Regions from separate parts of the Glaciimonas sp. PCH181 genome, predicted to be linked through region 3. Evidence: predicted binding sites of a transcription regulator. Region 3 holds the regulator's gene; each other region holds the start of a gene.
What was found. Region 3 encodes sigma-54, which starts transcription at its own class of promoters, with help from an activator protein. Its sites were predicted from a motif close to TGGCANGNAANCTGCTTT; they were not measured.
Positions count from the first base shown of each region.

Region 1: prpB (methylisocitrate lyase) is a predicted target of sigma-54. The motif match lies at 2,448-2,465, and genes of this name have one in related genera.
Region 2: C7W93_RS08345 (collagen-like triple helix repeat-containing protein) is a predicted target of sigma-54. The motif match lies at 1,522-1,539, and genes of this name have one in related genera.

Region 1 covers NZ_PYFP01000002.1:704,498-709,269, reverse strand. The annotation lists gene acnD (Fe/S-dependent 2-methylisocitrate dehydratase AcnD) at 1-75, opposite strand, end outside; gene prpC (2-methylcitrate synthase) at 284-1,432, opposite strand; gene prpB (methylisocitrate lyase) at 1,497-2,384, opposite strand; gene prpR (propionate catabolism operon regulatory protein PrpR) at 2,642-4,285, shown strand; gene C7W93_RS16370 (prevent-host-death protein) at 4,752-4,772, shown strand, end outside.
Region 2 covers NZ_PYFP01000001.1:1,791,254-1,796,025, forward strand. The annotation lists gene C7W93_RS08345 (collagen-like triple helix repeat-containing protein) at 120-1,469, opposite strand; gene C7W93_RS08350 (TorF family putative porin) at 2,251-3,144, opposite strand; gene C7W93_RS08355 (aminomethyltransferase family protein) at 3,414-4,547, opposite strand.
Region 3 covers NZ_PYFP01000002.1:831,171-835,942, forward strand. The annotation lists gene lptC (LPS export ABC transporter periplasmic protein LptC) at 1-108, shown strand, start outside; gene lptA (lipopolysaccharide transport periplasmic protein LptA) at 187-726, shown strand; gene lptB (LPS export ABC transporter ATP-binding protein) at 728-1,480, shown strand; gene C7W93_RS16880 (RNA polymerase factor sigma-54) at 1,516-3,003, shown strand; gene hpf (ribosome hibernation-promoting factor, HPF/YfiA family) at 3,111-3,464, shown strand; gene C7W93_RS16890 (DUF4197 domain-containing protein) at 3,676-4,374, opposite strand; gene C7W93_RS16895 (deoxyguanosinetriphosphate triphosphohydrolase) at 4,432-4,772, opposite strand, start outside.

The DNA.
Region 1 (4,772 bases), 130 kb from region 3:
CGCATCGACCGCGGCCCGCGTATCGAAAAAATCCAGCTTGGTGCCGGGCAGGGGTTTGCGGTTTGCTATGTTCATGGCTCACTCAGGAAAGAGGGTGTGATCGGGGATTGTGCTTAACGATGCGGCTCTATTTGCGGCCTTGATCGGAATGAACAGCAGGACTTTGGCCTGCTTTGATGTTCAATAACATTGATGCCAGATATTGTATTCAGGTATGACGTTTAATGCATTTTCAAAACGCCGCGCGCTACTGGCAAATATCAGCAGCGCGCTAGTCAACTTATTAGCGTTTGTCGATAGGCACGAAGGCTAAATCGTCCGGGCCGACATAATTGGCTGATGGGCGAATAATCTTGTTATCGATACGCTGCTCGATCACGTGTGCGGCCCAACCGGAAGTGCGCGAAATCACGAACAATGGCGTAAACATCGCTGTCGGTACGCCCATCATGTGATACGAGACAGCCGAGAACCAATCCAGATTCGGGAACATCTTTTTGACTTCCCACATCACGGTTTCCAGACGTTCGGCGATGTCGAACATCGCGGTCGAACCGGCTTCTTCCGACAACTTGCGCGCGACTTCTTTGATTACTTTATTGCGCGGATCGGAAACTGTATACACCGGATGACCGAAACCGATCACGACTTCTTTATTTTCTACGCGGGTGCGGATATCGGCTTCGGCTTCGTCCGGATTGTCGTAACGCTTCTGGATTTCGAATGCTGCTTCGTTCGCGCCGCCGTGTTTTGGACCGCGCAATGCGCCGATGGCGCCGGTGATGGCAGAGTAAAAATCAGAGCCTGTGCCAGCGATCACGCGGCTGGCAAATGTGGAGGCGTTGAATTCGTGTTCCGCGTACAAGTTCAGCGAAACATGCATCGCTTTTTCCCATTCTGCGGATGGTTTTACGCCATGCAGCAGATGCAGAAAATGGCCGCCGATAGACTCGTCATCGGTTTCAACTTCGATACGTTTGCCGTTGGTGCTGAAGTGATACCAGTACAGCAGCATCGAGCCAAGGGATGCCATCAAACGGTCAGCGATGTCGCGTGCGCCCGGCGCATTGTGGTCATCTTTTTCTGGCAACGTGCAGCCTAGTACCGATACGCCGGTACGCATGACGTCCATCGGATGCGATGCGGCAGGCAGAGCTTCTAACGCAGCTTTGACGCTGGCAGGTAAGCCGCGCAAGGATTTTAGTTTGGCTTTGTAGCCTTTGAGTTCGGCAGCTGTCGGCAGTTTGCCGTGGACTAGCAGATAGGCGATTTCTTCGAATTCGCACGTTTCGGCGACATCCAGAATGTCATAGCCACGATAGTGCAAATCGTTACCGGTTTTACCGACGGAACATAGCGCGGTGTTACCTGCGGTGACGCCGGATAGTGCGACGGATTTTTTTGCTTTGAAAACGGTTGGTGCTTCGCTCATTTTTGGTGTCTCCTGACGGAAAAGAATCGGTGTAAATAATCGTATTCAACTACAACGGCGGTGCTTATTTTTTCTGTGCGGCAAACAACGCATCCAGATGCTGCTCGAAATCGTGATAATTGATGCGGTCATACAATTCCATGCGGGTTTGCATGGTGTCGACCACGTTCTTTTGCGTGCCATCGCGGCGAATCGCGGTGTACACGTTTTCGGCGGCCTTGTTCATTGCGCGGAAAGCGGACAACGGATACAACACCAGACCGACATCGGCTGATTTCAGCTCATCTATTGTAAACAGCGGTGTCGAGCCGAATTCGGTGATGTTGGCAAGTACCGGGACTTTGACGGCGGCAGCAAACTGCTTATACATCGCCAGCTCTGTAATCGCTTCCGGGAAGATCATGTCAGCACCGGCTTCAACGCAGGCAATCGCACGTTCCAGCGCAGACTCCAAGCCTTCGACGGCCAGCGCATCAGTACGCGCCATGATGACGAAATTATCGTCGGTGCGAGCATCGACGGCGGCCTTGATACGGTCGACCATTTCCTGCTTGCTGACGATTTCTTTGTTCGGACGATGACCGCAGCGCTTGGCGCCGACTTGGTCCTCGATATGAATCGCTGCTGCGCCAAACTTGATCATCGATTTAACGGTACGCGCCACGTTGAAAGCGCTCGAACCGAAGCCCGTATCTACATCGACCAGCAATGGCAGATCGCATACATCAGTGATGCGGCGCACGTCGGTCAGCACGTCATCCAGATTGGAAATGCCAAGGTCGGGCAAGCCCAGCGAACCCGCTGCGACACCGCCACCGGACAGGTAAATCGCCTTGAAACCGGCACGTTTAGCGAGCAGCGCGTGGTTCGCATTGATCGCGCCGACCACTTGCAGCGGGGATTCTTCTTGCATCGCCTTACGGAAGGCAGCGCCTGCGGAATATTGACTCATGTGTTCTCCTGTTGGATGGCAATTTGTTTCATGCAGAGATCTGCACTGGCATTTTCTCTATACTCAGCAATCATCGTGCCAAGTTTGATTGATAGCGTGAATAGCGTGTCTTAAATAAAAATAAATCAATAAAATCAAATATTTATAGGTATTTTCGATAAAAAATTAACATGCTTGAAAAGCAGGGCGAAAAGAAAAATTGTTTCAACTTATGTTACATTTTGGAATATTGAAACATCATTTTGAACAGTTGAAACATGTCGCCTCCATCTCCTCCCCGCCGTGATGCCACTGATCCCAACCATACGCCGGTAATTTGGACTGTCTCGGTATCGCGCCTTTCCGACCTCTTTCGCGACATTACGCTGGAATACGACGACCGCGCGATTATCGAGCCTATCCATTTGGGCTTCGATGAAGCGGCGCGCCATATCCGTGAACGGATGGAAACCGAGCGCTGTGATGCGGTGATCGCTGCCGGGTCGAACGGTGCGTATCTTAAAAGTCGCTTATCGGTGCCGGTCGTGATTGCCAACGCCAGTGGTTTCGACGTATTGCAGGCGTTGTCTCGCGCACGCCAGATTACACCTGATATCGGGATCATTACTTATCAATCTACCATGCCGGCGCTGAGGGAATTCCAGAAGGCCTTTGGTTTTAAAATTGAGCAGCGCAATTACGCCACCGAGGAGGATGCGCGGGCACAAATAAACGAGCTGAAGGCCCGTGGCATCAAGGCGATTGTGGGTGCGGGTTTGATTACCGATCTGGCGGAAGAGGCCGGACTGGCGGCGGTATTCGTCTATTCCGCAGCATCAATCCGCCAGGCTTTTGACGATGCGTTGGAAATCGCCCGTCTTGCGCAACTGGAAGCGAGCCGCAGTCGCAGTCGGACTATCTCCGCGCCGGTGGTCGATACGCTGCGCGCTAAACATGGCATCAACGATTTGCGCGGCGATTCTCTGGCGATGGAAAACCTGCGTCAATCGATTGTGCTGTACGCCAAATCGCAGGCAACCGTGCTGATTCAGGGCGAAACCGGGACCGGCAAGGAACTGGTCGCGCAAGCAATTCACCGTGAAAATCCCCGCACGATGCTAGGCAACCGGCCATTTGTCGCAGTCAATTGCGGTGCGATTGCAGAGTCGCTGCTGGAGTCTGAATTGTTCGGCTATGAAGACGGCGCATTCACCGGCTCGCGGCGCGGCGGCCATGCCGGACTGTTCGAAGCAGCCCATCGCGGCACGCTGTTTCTGGATGAAATCGGCGAAATGCCGTTGACGCTACAAACGCGTTTGCTGCGTGTTTTAGAAGAACGCGAAGTAGTCCGAGTGGGCGGAACGCGGCCGATTCCCGTCGATGTACGGATCGTCAGCGCCACCCATTGCGACCTGGAGCAGCGCATACGCGAAGGCCGTTTCCGCGCTGACTTGTTTTATCGCTTAGCGGTATTGCGTTTGACGCTGCCAGCGTTGCGTGACCGTCCTGATGATCTGATCGCCTTGGCCGAATGGTGCTTGAAAAAAGCACTGGCCGCTTTGGGCGCCCGCCCGCATCCCGATCTGCACGCCGAAATCGTTACCTGCGCACCGCTGCTCAGCGCTTATGCGTGGCCGGGCAATGTGCGCGAAGTACGTAATTTGATGGAACGACTGGCGTTGTTCCTCGCCGCCGAACCGCTGCAGGCTTTGTCACCGGCGTTCATTATTAGCGTTGCGCCGGAATTTGTTCAGGTCGCATTGCCAGCGCCAGCAATCGCGGCAGTGACAACAAACATTGCGCCACAAACCGCTGAAAGCATTGTGCAAATATTGGCGCGTTTCGATGGAAACCGTGAAGCCGCGGCGAAATATCTTGGGATTAGTCGGACGACGCTTTGGCGCAAGATTAAGAATCAGTGATTGGCGATAATGGCTTTGGGAGGTTAAAGAAAATCCCTATCTTTTCCTCCGTAAAAACCGTTCGCATCAGAATCACAAGTCGAGTACACCCCAAAAATCGGCGAGTTAGGCAGACGGTTGGGAGCCTTGTCTGCAGTCCCGCTAGAGAAGAATTGTGCCTATAAGTCAGGGATTTTTGCTGTTTCTTGATTTAGTTCGCTGCGATTCATCGTACGGTCGGTCAAACCGGATACTAAGAAGCTAAGAAGCGTGAAACATGCGCAGTTTTTGGTTTCATCTGAATAGCTTCATATAAAATTTTTCATATTGAACTATACCGTGCCTGGGTGTCGGCATATCTTGAAAGCAAATTCAACGTTAAATTTATTGAACATTTTGAAAAAAATCAAAACGCAATGAGCGAAAGAATCATTTATGAACCGGCAGACGGTGGACACGTTTCTGTTCGACTTAACGGCGAAAGCCTTTGGCTGACGCAAAAACAATA
Region 2 (4,772 bases), on a different contig from region 3:
TACAGCCTGGTACTTGTTCGCCGTTGTCTATGTAAATAACCTGAAAAAATTAAATGCTTCTTTAAAACTGACCAAAAAAAACCTGGCTTGCACCAAGGTTTTTTCCGGAGAAAACAGAATTATTTCGCTGCCACGCCACCAAGTAACGCAGTCACCAGCCCGGTGACAGGTGCCAAAGGACCTGCCCCCGCACCAGTTGCACCACCAAGGCCGCTAGTCAAGCCACCAACCAGACCGGTCACAGGTGCCAGAGGACCAGCACCTGCGCCATTAGCCGCGCCGCCCAAGCCACCCGTCAGACCACTAAGCAGACCAGTCACGGGTGCCAAAGGACCAGCGCCTGTGCCATTAGCCGCGCCGCCCAAGCCACCGGTCAGACTACTAAGTAACCCAGTCACCGGTGCCAAAGGACCCGCTCCTGTGCCGCCGGCCGCACCGCCCAAGCCGCCTGTCAAGCCACCCAGCAAACCGGTTACTGGTGCCAGAGGACCAGTACCAGCACCACCCGCTGCACCACCGATGCCACCGATCAAGCCAAGCAACACATTATTCACCGGTTGCAACAAGCCGCCGGTTTGATTACCCAATAAAGGTTGTGTACTGTTGGTCAGACTGTTATTACCAAGCGCAACGACGGTATTACCGACTGTCGATACGACGCCACCCAAACTACCTGCCACCGGCACGTTAGAACCTGTCAACGTATTCCCCAACGCCACTACGGTGCCACCAACCACACCCAGCAAAGCATTTACCGGTTGATTCAAGCCAGTTGTATTACCGATCGTTTGTGTCAGCGTATTGACCGTACTAGTCAACGGCACGATAGCAGTACTTAATGTCTGCGTTACCTGTTGTACCGGACCGGTCGTCAAGCCAGTTGTCAACGTGCTTCCCAGTTGATTCACCACACCGCCAACCGTGTTGACTACACCACCAAGCGGGGTTGTCAACGGCGCTAATGCAGCCAGTTGACCAGTGCCCAAACCTGTCACCAATTGGCCTGCGCTTTGTACCGTGTCACCAACTTTGCCGACGACACCGCCAACGCTGCCGACCGTTGTGCCGATCGGATTTTGAGAAGTCCCGATCTGACCCAGGCCGCCCGTCACGCCCGCGCCCAACGTTGTCAGAATGCCGCCGGCGTTAGTCACAACACCGTTCAAGCCGGTTTTTGCATCTGTCGGCAATGGCAACTGACTAGTCAACGTAGTACCAATCCCCTGCACCGCAGTGCCGACGCTCGTCACGACCGAACCAGTATTCGATACCAAGTTAGATGTTGGTACGCTGCCGCCTGTACCGCCACCCGGTGTACCAGTACCAGGATCGCCAGTGCCGGGATTGCCGCTACCTGGTCCACCACCGCCAACACTGCTCAAGGTGCCACTGCTACCAGCACAACCTGCTAACAATCCGGTGAGTAATATTGATGCCGCAACTAAACCTATTTTTTTTGATGATTTCATGGTGACTCTCCCTTTTTTTGACGAGACAAGTAATAGCCTGATTGGGAGCTTTTCAGCAAAGAACATGCCAGCTGGAAACCTTCATACAAAAACAATTAATCACGTTTGGAAAGGATCATAAAATATCTAAACCTCATTTAATATCAAGGACTTATAAAAAAAATGAGAATTAACAATGGTTCACAATTGGCGATCAAATCAATCGATGCGACGTTACATGTAACGTAACGCAGGGAACATCACATCCCATCGGTCGCGCCTTAGCCATCATTTGCTGCGGCCCAGATACCTGAAGAAGGAAGACAAGAAAATTGTCCTCACCCTATCGATCGTGCCAGAAGGCAGCGCCATCAAATGAACATGAATATCCAGCAGCTTGGGCAAGGCAAAATTTGAACGAATGATTTTGGACCCGAATCAAATGCGCAATTTGGCATAAAGCGTGCGCAGGATTTTTATTAAAAAAGGGTCAGGAGGGAAAGTAAAAACGACAGACCGCTGAGGAGTCAGTATTCAAGTTGCGCTAACGGTAAGCGCCTTCGATGAGGCAGAAATGACGCTATGCATGTATCGATACCGAATCAATGACCTGAACATTAGGTAATCGTAGTCGGCCTGAGACATACACAGCAATCTGACGGCAAGCGCTGGTTCGGTTGTCGTTCACGCGACAACCGACCATACCAACCGGTCTTCTACAGGCGGCAATCAGATAATAGCAACAAGGACGTCAGGTAAATTACGTAGCTGCTTTACGTGAGAAATGAACAGTCATGCAGCATCAAAACGTCTTGGTTACAGACACCAAAAACGTACTAGCCAACGGATTAGACACATCCGCCACACCTGCTGAATTTAACGCGCCGGTCGTGTAATGCGCATAGATGCCATTTTTAGCCCAGCCTTTGGTGTAAGCGCCGGTCAACGTCCAGCCACCGTCCAGCACTTTTGACAACGCAATCCGCGTGTCCTGAAAGTTATACGCAGAGAAGTTTTGCACCCGTTCAGCACCGTAATGCACCAGCAGATTAATGCCATTACTCAGATCAAAATTGCCGTTGATATCGAGATAGCCCGAGCCACGGCTATTCTTGTTATTGCCCACGCCCAGCGTGTTGCTGTTATAGCCAAAATACGTCGGTGTATAGGTCAGCCAATATTTAACATTCAACCATTTATAGGTGGCCGAGGCGACCGCTTCGCCATAGTTGTATTTGGTTTTGGCGAACGACATTTCTGCGCCAGGATAGACGTAATAATAAATTAAACCGCTGTAAGCAATGTCACCGACTGTGCCGGAATAACCGCCATATAAATCCCATTCGACCGTGCCGTTTTCGATGAAATGATCGCTAACACTAGACATCCAGGTGCCCGCCGACCAACCGCTAGGATGGGTGTAATCCACACCACCCTGAATCGCAGGTTTTCCCCAGGTCTGACGAAAGCCGCGCGATACATATTGCGAGGTCAGCGTGAGATTGGCGCTCCACGGAGACACCGGCGCTGCTGCCGGTGCCGCTGCATCAGCCGCTGGCGCTAACGTGGCTGCAGCTGGCGCGCTGGGCGCTGTATTGGTGACAGTCTGGGCAGATGCGGTGATCTGATAACCACAAACAAGTGTGGCGGCTACATGGCAAAAAACGGCTGAATTTTTTGATCTTTTTAACACAATTAAGTCTCCTCTAAACTAACCCGATAACACCTTGAAAAAAACTCCGAAAGCAGAAACGCCCGAGGTTGCGCAGCACCCCATTGCGCGTTCTCAACGGGAATCTTTATGGCTAATGCGATGAAAAGTGACAAAACCGTCAAATGGACTAAGCCAACATCGGCTAACAAACACCGTCATCCACATGGCGTTTTTTAGCGATGCTGGCCTGGGACTTTTGCTTAAAACAAAACCGCACATGGGCTAAAGCGGTGTGCGGAAATTTCAGGAAATCAGCCTTTTGCTGTGCGCTTGGTTTTTTCCGGATCGTCGAACGGCTGGGTGTGCGCAATGGCTTGCAAAGTGCCTGCTTTTCCACGCACGTCGACCTTTTTGCCGTGCACCGCATACGGTGCGTCGAATCGCGCAATCGCCATCGACCGTTTAGTCAGCCGCGAATACATACCGCAAGTAATCACGCCGACTTGTTTGCCATCTGCCCACAACGTATCGCCAGCTTCGGTCGCTTTCTCGCTATCAACCAACACGCCGAAGATTTTGATCCGTTCTTTGCCTTTTAAACGGAAGTGTTCAGGTGCGCCACGGAACTCGGTTTTATTTGGCGAGACCGTGAAATCAAGACCTAACTCCCACAATGAATCGCCCGCCGGTTCGTCTTTGAACGGATACATCTCGGAATTATCGTAAGGATAGAAGACCAACGAACTTTCGACCCGCACCCAATCAAGCGCGGTAAATGCGCAAGGACGCACACCCATCGCAGCGCCTTTTTCCACGATACTGTCCCAGATATGCGGGGTATCGGCGGCTTTACAGAAAATCTCGTAGCCACGTTCGCCGGTATAACCGGTACGTGAAATCGTCACCGGATGGCCAAACAAACTGGTATGCATGTGATGGAAATAATTCAACTGCCGAATCCCCTGCACGTGCTCGGCCAGAAATTCCACTGCCGCTGGTCCTTGCAACGACAAATCGTGCAAATCGTCATCGAACAATAGCGCAGCATTGCGCCCAACTGCGGCGCTCGCCAGTGCTTCGCCGCCACGGCCTGCGCCATGCACGACCATGAACGCGTTAGGCCCATTTCTAAAAATCACGCAGTCATCGATAAAGTGGCCTTTATCATTCAGCATTGACGCATACACGGACTTGCCCGCATACAGTTTTGAGACATCGCGGGTGGTAGCGAAATCGATCACGCTTTCCGCATGCGGTCCGACGACATGCACCTTCTTCAGTCCGGAGACGTCCATCAGACCCGCTTTGGTACGGATCGCTTCATGATCGTCGGCCAGACTTTGGTTATAGGTCCAGGCGGCACCTATACCATTCCAGTCCTCGAGGTTTGAGCCCAGTGCAATATGCCGTTCCGCCAGCACTGAACGTCTCCATGAATTTGCCATTGATCCCACTCCTTAGATTGAACACGTTAATAATAAAAATTACTAAAATCATGGCCACCAATGCACAGCCCGGCAGCCTTTCTTGCAACTATTATCGATAAATTCCGCATTTCTTTGCCTGAGCGCGCCGTCTGGATTTACACTCCATACCAACGCCAACACGCTCTTTATCTCTTGCTTCAGCCTCTTTCAGACAGGTAAATGCTGATTCTATGATTATCAAAA
Region 3 (4,772 bases):
CAGTCGAAAATGAACGGCACCGGCATGTATGCTAACAACGCAACGCTGGAATTGCGTTTACTGAGCAATGTACGTGGCACCTATCGCGCAACACCGCGCCAACCTTAGGCATCAATCCCACAGCCACCCCGGATCGTGCCCTGTGCCGTTATCCCCGTTATTCCTTTTTCAGGATTCAGGATTTTTATGAAACGTATTCTTTTTTTATCGCTACTGGCATTGCAACTGACATTGATGTCGGGTGCGCGCGCCGAGAAAGCGGATGCAGATAAACCATCGAATGTCGAAGCAAACACGTTCACTTTGGATGACGTGAAGCAGGTCAAGATATTTACTGGAAAAGTTATTTTGACGCGCGGTACGCTGGTGATGAAGGCCGATAAAGTGGTCGTGACAACCGACCCATCCGGCTACCAATTCGCAACGTTATATGCAGCACCGGGCGGACTGGCAACGTTCCGCCAGAAACGCGATGGCGGTCCGGATTTATGGATTGACGGCGAAGCAGAGCGTATCGAATACGACGATAAAACTGAAATCGTAAAATTATTTTCTAAAGCGCAAATGCGGCGCTTGCAAGGCACAAAACCTACCGATGTCGTGAACGGCGAGTTCATTTCCTACGATAGTCGCGCTGAATTCTACTCGGTGAATAACAACGCGTCTGGCACAAGTCAGCCCGGTAGCGGACGCATCAAAGCGGTCATCCAACCGAAGGGGAAGTAAGATGACGGCGATTAATTCGAGTACGCTGATTGTCAAAGGCTTGCAAAAAAGTTATGGTGCGCGGCAGGTTGTCCGCGATGTTTCCCTGAATGTCAAAAATGGCGAGGTGGTTGGATTACTGGGCCCCAACGGTGCCGGTAAAACGACCTCGTTTTATATGATTGTGGGCTTGGTGCCGTCGGATGGCGGCGCAATTGATCTGGATGGCGTGGATATCTCGCGCTTGCCTATTCATCAACGTGCCGTGCTCGGTCTGTCCTATTTACCGCAAGAAGCATCGGTATTTCGCAAACTTACGGTAGAAGACAATATCCGGGCTGTGCTCGAGCTTCAGCGTCCAGACGGCGTGCCGCTCACCAAACAACAAATCTCGGACAAGCTGGAATCACTGCTGCAAGAATTGCAAATCGATAAACTGCGCGAAAACCAGGCTTTGTCGTTATCTGGTGGTGAGCGCCGTCGCGTAGAAATCGCCCGCGCTTTAGCCACCAATCCCCGTTTCGTATTGCTCGATGAGCCATTCGCAGGGATAGATCCGATTGCCGTAATCGAAATTCAGCGCATCGTGCGATTCTTGAAAGAGCGTGGGATCGGCGTCCTGATTACCGACCATAACGTGCGGGAAACGCTCGGCATTTGTGACCGGGCGTACATCATCAACCAGGGTAGCGTGCTGGCCAGCGGCAGTCCAGACGACATCATCGCCAACGAATCGGTGCGACGCGTTTATCTGGGTGAACATTTCCGCATGTAACTGAATACAGGAATACTGAGGAATCCCCAGCACACATGAAACAATCCCTCCAACTCCGCACCTCGCAACATCTGGCGCTGACACCACAGTTGCAGCAATCTATACGATTGTTGCAATTGTCTACGCTGGAACTGCATCAGGAACTGGAACACATCCTCTCGGACAATCCGTTGCTGGAACGGCTTGACGACCCTCTTGATAACTCTGTCAGGTTGTTAGCGGACGGCGCAATCAACTCGACGGCTTCGACGATGGATGCACCAACCGGCGATAGTGAAGTCAGCAGTTCACCAACAGAGCCGGAAGGCGGCGGTGAAACTCAAGAGGCTGGCGACAATAGCCAGGACAGCGCTAACAATGACAGCGAATGGAGTTTCGACGACGTTGCGCGCACTTCCAAAGCCCCGGACGACGAAGATGCCAGGCCGCAGTTGGAAGCTTATGAAACGACCTTGCGCGAACATTTGCTGAAGCAAATGCGTGAAACTGTGGATCAGCATCGCGACCGCGCATTGATCGAATTAATCATCGATGCGCTGGACGAGAATGGTTATCTGGAAGAGCCGCTGGAAGATATTCATGCCCGTCTTCCAGAGGAATTAGACATCGAAGTCGAAGAGCTATCAATGGCTCTGAAGATGGTGCAGAGCTTTGACCCGACTGGTGTGGGTGCTCGCAATGCTGCCGAATGTCTATCTCTGCAAATTAAAGCATTTCCGAAAGTAGCTTTCGTCACACGTCGTCTGGCATTAATTATTGTGCAAGATTATCTGGCCTTATTTGCACAACGCGATTTTAATAAAATCAAAAAAGCGCTCGATTGCGACGACGAAGATTTACGTGAAGCACAAGTAGTTATCAAGCAATGCAATCCTCATCCAGGCGCTACTTTTGCGGGCAGCGCCTCGGATTATGTGGTGCCGGACGTGATTGTCAGACGTACAAAAAATGGTTGGCAAGTCATGCTTAATAATGACGTTATGCCAAGACTGCGTGTAAACGCCCTCTATGCCAATATTCTGAAGCAAGGTAAAAGCGAAGGATCGCTGGGATCGCAGTTGCAAGAGGCGAAGTGGTTGATCAAAAATATGCGTCAACGCTTCGATACCATCCTGCGCGTGGCGCAAGCAATTGTAGAACGTCAACGGAATTTCTTCTCACACGGCGCGGTCGCGATGCGGCCGCTTGTGTTGCGCGAAATAGCTGATACACTAGGATTACACGAAAGTACTATCTCTCGTGTGACCACTCAGAAATACATGCTCACCCCTCACGGGATGTTCGAATTAAAGTATTTCTTCGGTAGCCATGTTGCTACAGAGGCAGGTGGAGAGGCTTCCTCTACAGCGATACGGGCGTTAATCAAACAACTGATAGGAGCGGAAGATTCTAAAAGTCCTTTCTCTGACAGCAAGATTGCCGATATGCTCGCGGAACAAGGTATGGTAGTTGCACGTCGTACGGTCGCAAAATATCGCGAAGCATTAAGAATTCCGCCAGTCAATTTGCGTAAATCTCTTTAGCTGTTTGTATGTATGCACAACCGTCGCTGTGTCCTGACTGACCGATTCATAATGAATTGATCATCCCAAGTCCGAACCGCCAACGACATACTTCATAGGAGCGCTGTATGAATTTCACAATTAGTGGGCATCACCTCGACGTAACTCCCGCCATTCGCGAACACGTGCTAAGCAAATTGGAGCGTATCAAGCGCCATTTCGATCAGGTCATAGATATTAGTGTGATCCTGACTATCGACAAAATCACAGAGAAAGAAAAACGCCAGAAAGCCGAAATTAATTTGCGCGTAAAAGGCAAAGACCTGCATGCTGAAAGCATTGCGCATGACCTTTACGCCGCCATTGACTTGCTGATCGACAAGCTTGATCGTCAAGTAATTAAATATAAGGATAAACTGCAGAACCACCAACATTCCGCGATTAAACATTTGCCCGAGGATGCACCTATCCCGGCTACGTAATGTTGTGAGGTCTAAGTCAATGCAAGTGTGTCTCAAGAATCATTGAGAAAATACTAAACTGACAAACGAGCAAGGGCGCAGTTAATGCGCCCTTTGTTATTGGAAAATCACTTTAATTACCTATATTATTTGGATAATTTTCAGCATGATTTTTTTGCTGATTGTTTAGCCTCATCTCATCAATGAGGCTTTCATTTCTCTGGCAGCCGGATTACTGTTTCAGTGCACCAAATACCTTGCCAATAATGGCACTTCCCGCGCCAACCGGATCGCGACGAATCGCCTTCTCTTCTTCCCCGATCATATAAAACAAACCATCCAGTGCACGTTGAGTGACGTAGCCCTCAACCGTGGCGGCCTGCCCTGGCACTAATCCTGTTTTACTGACCATGCCCATCGTTGCGTTATATTGTGCTGAGACGCCATTCTGGTCTGTAATTTTTTTCACTATCGGCAAAAATTTCACTTCCAGAGGTGCCGCCGTTTTCTGCTTGAAAAAATCCGTCACCGATGTCTCACCGCCACTCAAAATATTTTTTGCGTCCGTGATCGACATCGATTTCACTGCATTCAATAGCAAAGGTTTAGCCAGTGGCACGGCGGATTCTGCCGCATGATTCATCGACAAAACCAAATCATCCAATTGCTGCCCTTTCCCTGTCATTCTCAAGAGCGGACGCGCCTGCTCCAACACGCCTGGTAATCCAATTTTTACTTTATCGTTATTCAAAAATCCATTTTCAACACCGAGTTTAGAGACCGCAACAGTTGCACCTTTATCCAGTGCCGCCTTCAATCCAGAACTGGCATCCTGATTGCTCAAATCGGCTAAAGAAAATGCAAATGCAGTAGAAGAAATGAGAGCGCCGATCAAACCCAGACTACAAACGGGTTGGAAGTGAAATTTCATGGATGACTCCTTAAAAAAGTTGAATAACCCGCGTCTGAATTATCGCCACGGCAACAATTACAGATGACCCTCATCGACCAGAAATAAACGTCGGTGTTCGCGGATGGCATAACGGTCGGTCATGCCGGCAATATAGTCGGCAACCTGTCGCGCTTGTAGTTGTGCGCCGTCTGGATGTTGCAAGGTTGATGGCGTTAATTGATAGTCCGGCGGCAGCAAATTCGGTTCACCCACAAAACAATCAAACAGCTCGACCACAATGCGCCGCGCCTTAGCAGTCATGCGATTCACAAGATAATGACGATAAAGATTTTCGCGTAAAAAGCGCTTTAATGCAGCCGCCTCAGCCGCCATTGCATCCGAAAATGCGATTAGTGGCGCAGCATCTCGCACGTCTT